DNA from 2 places in the Pseudomonas sp. CAU 1711 genome. Region 1 is predicted to be linked to the other one. Evidence: riboswitches for the same ligand, from Rfam matches in the RefSeq annotation. Region 1 holds a riboswitch; the other holds the start of a gene.
What was found. Region 1 has a riboswitch for cobalamin ahead of AAFN46_RS00470 (TonB-dependent receptor). Riboswitches for the same ligand answer to the same signal wherever they lie in the genome.
Positions count from the first base shown of each region.

Region 2: it holds a riboswitch for cobalamin, as region 1 does, so the genes downstream of both, cobO (cob(I)yrinic acid a,c-diamide adenosyltransferase) here and AAFN46_RS00470 (TonB-dependent receptor) in region 1, are expected to answer to the same signal.

Region 1 covers NZ_JBDQQT010000001.1:104,468-108,671, reverse strand. The annotation lists gene dxs (1-deoxy-D-xylulose-5-phosphate synthase) at 1-1,304, shown strand, start outside; cobalamin riboswitch at 1,356-1,563, shown strand; gene AAFN46_RS00470 (TonB-dependent receptor) at 1,644-3,527, shown strand; gene AAFN46_RS00465 (cobalamin-binding protein) at 3,628-4,204, opposite strand, start outside.
Region 2 covers NZ_JBDQQT010000007.1:34,079-38,282, forward strand. The annotation lists gene bluB (5,6-dimethylbenzimidazole synthase) at 1-522, opposite strand, end outside; gene AAFN46_RS09390 (cobyrinate a,c-diamide synthase) at 519-1,811, opposite strand; gene cobO (cob(I)yrinic acid a,c-diamide adenosyltransferase) at 1,927-2,538, opposite strand; cobalamin riboswitch at 2,656-2,874, opposite strand; gene AAFN46_RS09400 (class I SAM-dependent methyltransferase) at 2,936-3,598, opposite strand; gene AAFN46_RS09405 (C40 family peptidase) at 3,595-4,110, opposite strand; gene AAFN46_RS09410 (C40 family peptidase) at 4,187-4,204, opposite strand, start outside.

The sequences.
Region 1 (4,204 bases):
ACTACCTGGCCAAGATCATCTCCAGCCGCACCTACGCCAGCGTGCGCGAGGGCAGCAAGAAGATCCTCTCCAGCCTGCCGGGCGCCTGGGAGATCGCGCGCAAGGTCGAGGAGCACGCCAAGGGCATGCTGGTGCCCGGCACCCTGTTCGAGGAGCTGGGCTGGAACTACGTCGGCCCCATCGACGGCCACGACCTGCCCACCCTGCTGGCCACCCTGCGCAATATGCGCGACCTGGACGGCCCGCAGTTCCTCCATGTGGTGACCAAGAAGGGCAAGGGCTTCGCCCCGGCCGAGGCCGACCCGATCGGCTACCACGCCATCACCAAGCTGGAGCCGCTGCAGGCCACCGGCCAGCCGAAGAAGGCCTCCGGGCCCAAGTACTCCAGCGTGTTCGGCCAGTGGCTGTGCGACATGGCCGCCGCAGACCCGCGCCTGGTCGGCATCACCCCGGCGATGAAGGAAGGCTCCGACCTGGTGGCCTTCAGCGAGCGCTACCCCGAGCGCTATTTCGACGTGGCCATCGCCGAGCAGCACGCGGTGACCCTGGCCGCGGGCCTGGCCTGCGACGGCGCCAAGCCGGTGGTGGCGATCTACTCCACCTTCCTGCAGCGCGCCTACGACCAGCTGATCCACGACGTGGCGGTGCAGAACCTCGACGTCACCTTCGCCATCGACCGCGCCGGTCTGGTCGGCGAGGACGGCCCGACCCACGCCGGCAGCTTCGACCTGTCCTACCTGCGCTGTATCCCCGGCATGCTGGTGATGACCCCCAGCGACGAGAACGAACTGCGCCTGCTGCTCTCCACCGGCTACCAGTTCCAGGGCCCGGCGGCGGTGCGCTACCCGCGCGGCAGCGGCCCCAACGCGACCATCGAGCCGGCGCTGCAGACGGTTGAGATCGGCAAGGCGGTGCTGCGCCGCCAGGGCCAGAAGGTCGCCCTGCTGGTGTTCGGCGTGCAACTGGCCGAGGCCCTGCAGGTGGGCGAGAAGCTGGATGCGACGGTGGTCGACATGCGCTTCGTCAAGCCGCTGGACCAGGCCCTGCTGCGCGAGCTGGCGGCCAGCCATGAGCTGCTGGTGAGCATCGAGGAAAACGCCGTGATGGGCGGCGCAGGCAGCGCGGTGAGCGAGTTCCTCGCCGCCGAGAACCTGCTCAAGCCGCTGCTGCACCTGGGCCTGCCGGACTACTACGTGGAACACGCCAAGCCGGCGCAGATGCTCGCCGAGTGCGGCCTGGACGCGGCCGGCATCGGGGCCGCCGTGTGTCGCCGCCTGCAGCAACTTGAGCCGCGCTCAAGCTGAACCCGACTAAACTCGCTTGAGCTGCAACACGCCGTGCACTAAGGTGCGCGGCGTTTTTGCTTTCCATCGGGTGCGCCGGCCACAGGCCGGCGATAATCGGGAAGCCGGTGCGCTGCATAAGCAATCCCGGCGCTGCCCCCGCAACGGTAATCGACCGCAGCCTGGCTGCAGGTCCGCGCAACGCCACTGGGTTCCCCCCGGGAAGGCAGGCGGATCGGTGTCGAGAGCCCGGAGACCGGCCCGCTGGATTTCGACTGGTGCTGCGGAGGGCCGCGCCGTCAGGCGCCGCCGCGCGCCTGTGCCGGCCCTCCTCGAAGCGCGAACCTTTGAGGATCATCGATGAAGCTGTCCCATTCCCTGCCCCTCTCGGCCCTGGCCGCGGCCCTGCTTCCCGGCACCCTCCCGGCCGCCGAGCAGGAGGCTGCGATCAAGCTGCCCGAAACCCTGATCACCGCCAATCGCGAGGTGCAGCAGCGCGCCGCCAGCAGCAGCGCCAGCACGGTGTTCACCCGCGCCGATATCGAGCGCCTGCAGCCCACCTCGGTGGTCGAGCTGCTCAACCGCGTGCCCGGCGTTCAGGTCACCAGCAACGGCACCGGCAGCCTGGCCGGCCTGTATATCCGCGGCACCAAGTCGGCCCAGAGCCTGGTGCTGGTGGACGGCATGCGCATCGGCTCGGCCAGCTCCGGCGACAGCAACCTGCAGCACCTCAATGTCGAGCAGATCGAGCGCATCGAGGTGCTGCGCGGCCCGCGCTCGGCGGTGTATGGCGCCGACGCCATCGGCGGCGTGGTGCAGATATTCACCCGCCGCAGCGCCGGCGACGGCCTGCGCCCCTTCGTACGCATGAGCTATGGCAGCAACGACAGCTGGCGGCGCAGCGCCGGCCTCTCCGGTGGCGACGAACGGACCCGCTTCAGCCTGGCCGGTAGCCTCGACGAAACCGACGGCATCGATCGCACCGGCCCCTCCTACGACTCCGACCAGGACCACGACGCCTATCGCAACAAGGCCTTCAGCCTGAGCCTCAGCCATAGTTTCAGCGACAGCCTGGAGGCCGGCATCAACGTGCTGGACCAGCGCGGCCGCAGCGAGTTCGACAACCCCTTCGGCCGCTTCGACATGGCCACCTTCGAGTCGGTCGGCCAGCAGCCCTACAGCGACTTCAGCCTCAGCAGCGTCTCCAGCTACCTCGACGCGCAGATCAACGACGCCTGGAGCAGCCGCCTGGAACTCGGCCACGCCGAGAACCGCGAGAAGAGCCTGGACAAGCTCAGCGCCGAGCGCGGCGTGTTCAACACCTACCGCGACTCGCTCACCTGGCTCAACACCCTGGATCTGAACGACAGCCACAGCCTGCTGCTGGGCGGCGACTGGTACGAGGACCAGCTGAACAGCAACACCGCCTTCGCGCAGCAGCAGCGCTGGAACCAGGCGGCCTTCGTCCAGCACCGCTACCAGGGCGAAAGCTTCTCCACCGAACTGGGCCTGCGCCACGACAAGAACGAGCAGTTCGGCAGCGAGAACACCTGGAGCGGCGCCCTGACCCTGCCGCTGAACGCCACCAACGACCTGATCCTGTCCTACAGCGAAGGCTTCCGCGCGCCGACCTTCAACGACCTCTACTACCCGGACTACAGCAACCCGAACCTCAAGCCCGAGCACTCCAAGAGCTACGAGCTGCAGTGGCGCAGCCAGCTGGCCGAGAGCACCAGCCTGGAGGCCTCGCTGTACCGCACCGATATCGAGGACGCCATCGCCAACGATCAGGACTTCATCCCGCAGAACATCGCCAAGGCACGCATCCACGGCTTCGAGGCAGCGCTGCAGCAGGAACTGTTCGGCTGGCAGGGCCAGCTGGGCGTGGCCTTCGTCGACCCGCGCGACCGCGACAGCGGCCACACCCTCAACCGCCGCGCCCGTCGCACCCTGAGCCTGGATCTGGACCGCAGCTTCGGCGACTTCGCCGTCGGCGCCAGCTGGCAGGCCGTCAGCAGCAGCTACGACGACCCGAACAATCAGTATCAACTGGGCGGCTACGGCCTAGTCGGCCTGCGCGGCAGCTGGCAGACGAGTTCCGAGCTGAAGCTGGAGGCGAAGATCGACAACCTGCTGGACAAGGATTACCAGCGCGCCCTGTACCAGCACGAAGGCCAGCGTTATGCCTACAGCCAGGAGGGCCGCAGCGCGCTGCTCGGCTTTGTCTGGACGCCCGAGCTGTAAGCGGCCCCGCTGACATAGGAGCGAGGGCGGCGCCGAGCCCTCTGCTCGCCAATGCAAGTGCGCGAGCAAGCTCGCCATCCTTGCCTCCTGAGGGCCGATCCTACCTGGCCCGAGCCAGCAACGCGCAGAGCTTCTCGGTAGCCGCCAGCATCTGGAAGCTGGGCCGTTCCAGGCCCTTGTCCGGCACCACCCACAGCTGCCGCAGACGCACCGCCGGCAACTGTGGCCAGGCCCGCCAGTGCTGCAGTTCTTCCTCGCTGCCGGCCAGTATCACCTGCGGCGCTCGGCTCAGCACCGCCTCGACGCTGACCTGCGGCGCCGGCAGCTGCAGGTCGGCGAAGATATTGCGCGCCCCGCACACGGCCAGGGCGTCGGCGATGATCTGCCGCCCGCCGATGCTGTACAGCGGCTGGTGCCAGACCTGGTAGAACACCGCCAGCGGCGGCTCGCGCCGGTACTGCCGGCGCAGCTCGGCCAGGCCCTGGAGAAACTCGTCGCGCAGCTGCCGGCCGCGCTCGCCGTGCCCGACCCGCGCGCCGATCTCGGCGAACTGCCCGGCCAGCTCCTCCAGATCATGCGGCTCGCCGACATAGAGCGGGATGCCGAAGGACTCCAGTTGCGCGCGCTGGGCTTGCGGCACGCTGTCCGGCCATAGCAGCAGCAGGTCGGGGCGCAGG
Region 2 (4,204 bases), on a different contig from region 1:
CGGCTGGCTGCCGGCCGGCATGCCGAGCAGCTCGGCCAGCGCCAGCGGATCGAACAGCGACACCCAGCCCAGCCCCAGGCCCTCGGCGCGGGCCGCCAGCCAGAGGTTCTGGATGGCGCAGGCGAGCGAGGCCAGGTCCATCTGCGGCATTGTGCGACGGCCGAACACATGGGCCTCGCGCCCGTCCATCAGCGCCGCCACCAGCAGCTCGGCGCAGTCGCGAATGCCCTCGACCTTGAGCCGCATGAATTCGTCGCTGCGCTCGCCCAGGGCCTCGGCGGTGCGCACCCGCTCGGCCTCGACCAGGCCATGGATGGCCTCGCGCAGCTCGGGCCGGGTGATGCGGATAAAGCGCCAGGGCTGCATCAGGCCGACGCTGGGCGCCTGGTGCGCCGCCCGCAGCAGGCGCGCGAGCAGCTCGGGCGCCACCTCGCCGCCGGCGAAGTGGCGCATGTCGCGGCGCTCGGCGATGGCGCGGTAGACCGCGGCGCGTTCCTCGGGGCTGAAGGCGTGGTCGCTCATGGCTGCAGCAGCTCGGCCGTCGCCCTGGGGTTGGACGGCAGGTAGAAGTGGATATAGGAGGCGGTCAGGCGGCCGCTGCGGTACACCGCCTCGGCCACCGCCTTGCCGTTCGGGCAGACGCCCCTGGCCAGCGGCGCCGCGGCGCAGTCCAGCACGGAATGGTGGTAAGTATGCCCGCGCAGCATGCCTTCCGGCAGCTCCACCTGCTGCAGGGCCAGGGCGGCCAGGCGCGGCTGCATGCGCGCGCTGCCCGGCAGCAGGCCGAGCAGCTCGGCGCCCTCGCCCTGCTTGTCGGTCAGCGCGTCGAGCAGGTAGAGCATGCCGCCGCACTCGGCGAGCAGCGGCTTGCCGGCGCCATGGTGGGCGCGGATGGCCTGCAGCATGGCGCGGTTGCCGGCCAGGGCCGCCAGGTGCAGTTCGGGATAGCCGCCGGGCAGGTACAGGCTGTCGACCGCCGGCAACGCCGCATCGGCCAGTGGCGAGAAGAACACCAGCTCGGCGCCCAGCGCGCGCAGCAGGTCGAGGTTGGCCTGGTAGAGGAAGGCGAAGCTGGTGTCGCGCGCCACGCCGATGCGCACGCCGCGCAGCAGCGGCTCGATGACCTGCGCGGCGGGCGCGGCAAAGCTCACCGGCTCGGGCAGCAGCATGCCGGCGCTGGCCAGCAGGGCATCGGCGGCGGTGTCCAGGCGGGCGTCCAGGTCGGCCAGTTCCTCGGCCTGGATCAGCCCCAGGTGGCGGCGCGGCAGCTCCAGCGCGGCGCAGCGCGGCAGGCCGCCGAACCAGCGGATCGACTCCGGCAGGCTGTCGCGCAGGATGCCGTTGTGCCGCTCGCTGCCGGTGCGGTTGGCCAGCACCCCGGCGAACGGCAGGTCGGCCTGGAAATGCGCCAGCCCATAGGCCAGGGCGCCGAAGGTCTGGGCCATGGCGCCCGCCTCGATCACCCCCAGCACCGGCACGCCGAAGCGCCGCGCCAGGTCGGCGGCCGAGGGCGCACCGTCGAACAGGCCCATGACGCCCTCGATCAGGATCAGGTCGGCCTCGCCCGCCGCCTGCCAGAGCAGGCGCCGGCACTCTTCCTCGCCGACCATCCACAGGTCGAGCTGGTACACCGGCGCGCCGCTGGCGCGGGCGAGGATCATCGGGTCGAGGAAGTCGGGGCCGCACTTGAACACCCGCACCTTGCGCCCGGCGCGCGCGTGCAGGCGCGCCAGGGCGGTGGTGACCGTGGTCTTGCCCTGGCCGGAAGCGGGGGCGGCGATCAGCAGGGCCGGGCAGCTGCGAGCGCTCATTGCCCTCTCCCCGGCCCTCTCCCGCACGCGGGAGAGGGAGAAGTGAATCCGCGGCCATTACGAGCGACTCCCCTCGCCCATTTATGGGAGAGGGGCTGGGGGAGAGGGTAGTGACTCAAAACTCCACCCCTTTCTGCGCCTTCACCCCGGCCTTGAAGGCGTGCTTGACCAGGCCCATCTCGGTGACGGTATCGGCCGCCTCGACCAGGCCCGGCTGGGCGCCGCGGCCGGTCACCACCACATGCTGGGCCAGCGGGCGCGCCTCGATATCGGCGAGCACTTGGTCCAGCTGCAGGTAGCCGTGCTTGAGGGCGATATTCAGCTCGTCGAGCACCACCAGGCCGATGCTGTCGTCGGCCAGCAGACGGCGCGCCACCTGCCAGGCCTCGGCGGCCATGGCGATGTCGCGCTGGCGATCCTGGGTCTCCCAGGTGAAGCCTTCGCCCATGACGAACCACTGCACTTCATCGGGGAAGCGGCGAAAGAAGGCCTCTTCGCCGGTGCTGGCGGCGCCCTTGATGAACTGCACCACGCCGACCCTGATGCCGTGCCCCAGGGCGCGGGCGACCATGCCGAAGGCCGAGCTGCTCTTGCCCTTGCCGTTGCCGGAATGCACCAGCAGCAGGCCGTACTCGTCCTGGGCCTGCTCGATCTTCTGGTCGATCAGCGCCTTCTTGCGCTGCATGCGGGCGCGGTGGCGGGCGTCGCGTTCGGCCGATTCGCTCATCTGGGGCTCCTGGGCGCGCGGGCGCCGTGCACGCCCGAGGCGGGCGCAGTCGATCGGGGCAGGAGGGACAAAGGCGGCGGCCGGGCACGGGCCCGCGACCGCAGAGCCCGCCGCACTGCCGTGGAAAACGCGACAGGCCGGTCTCCGGGCTCGCGAGCCGGGCCTGGGGCCCGCAGGTCGCGCCTTCCCGTGCAGAGGCACAGTGGCATAGTGCGACCCTTGTCTCGCCTACCGTTGCGGGGGCAGCGCCGGATTGCTCGTCAACGAATGGACCGGCTTCCCTGTTTCACCCCTCGCACGCCATGCGTCGGGGGCACCTGTTGCTGGCGCGCAGGGTAGAGGCTGGGGCCGGGAGCGTCAACGCCACGGCGCCTCAGTGGCGCGCCTGCGTGCCGGCTCAGCGCTTGCGGCACAGGGTCAGGCCGTCGCCCAGCGGCAGCAGGCTGAGGTCGACGCGGCTGTCGCGCTTGAGCGCCCGGTTGAGCGACTGGATGGCGCGGGTGTCCTGGCTGTCCGGGCTCTGCTCCAGCACCCGCCCGCTCCACAGCACGTTGTCGAACAGGATCAGCCCGCCCCTGCGCACCAGCGCCAGGGCATGCTCCAGGTACACCGGGTAGTTGGCCTTGTCGGCGTCGATGAAGATCAGGTCGAAGCTCTCGACCTCGCCGGCGCGTTCCAGGGCATTCAGGCTCTCCAGCGCCGGCGCCAGACGCAGTTCGATGCGCTCGCCGACGCCGGCCTCGTACCAGTAGCGCTCGGCGATGGCGTTGTACTCGCCAGGCAGGTCGCAGCAGATCAGGCGGCCGTCGGCCGGCATCGCCTGGGCCATGCACAGGGCGCTGTAGCCGGTGAAGGTGCCGATCTCGAGAATCTTGCGCGCGCCGCTGATCTGCACCAGCAGGGCCATGAACTGACCCTGCTCGGGCGCTATCTGCCAGCGCGCCATGGGCAGCTGCGCGGTCTCTTCGCGCAAGCGCTTCTGCAGCGGCGACTCGCGCAGGGAGACGTCGAGCAGGTACTGGTAGAGGGCGTCGTCGAGGCTCAGGGTGCGGTTGGTCATGGTTGCTGCGCCAGGTGCCGGCCGGCCAGCACGCGCTTGCCGGTGAGGAAGGTCTTCTGCCAGTAGGCCTGGCTCAGATGGTCCAGGCGCACCGTGCCGCCACTGGACGGCGCGTGGACGAAACGCCCCTCGCCGACGTAGATGCCGGCGTGGCTGACCTTGCCGCCGCCATCGGTGGCGAAGAACACCAGGTCGCCGCTCTGCAACTGGTCGCGGTTCACGCTGGGCGCACGTATCAGGATCATCTCGCGGGTCGAGCGTGGCAGGGCGATGCCGGCCGAGTTGCGGTAGACGTAGCCGATCAGGCCGCTGCAGTCGAAGCCGCTGTCCGGTGTATTGCCGCCGTAGCGGTAGGGCGTGCCGACCAGGCCGATGGCGCTGATCAGCACATCGCTGGCGCTGGCGTCGGTCGTGGCGAAGGGGCTGGGGGAATGTTCGACGGGAGGGTTGCCGGCGCAGGCGGTGAGCAGCGCGGCGAGGGCTAGCAGGGAGAGACGAGCCGTGAAATGCATGGGGCGGGCGTCCTGGCCGGAATGCGCCCTACTCTGCCGGCTCGCGGCCACGGGTGCAAGCCCGCGGCCGGATGCGCTAGCGCTGCTGGGTCTC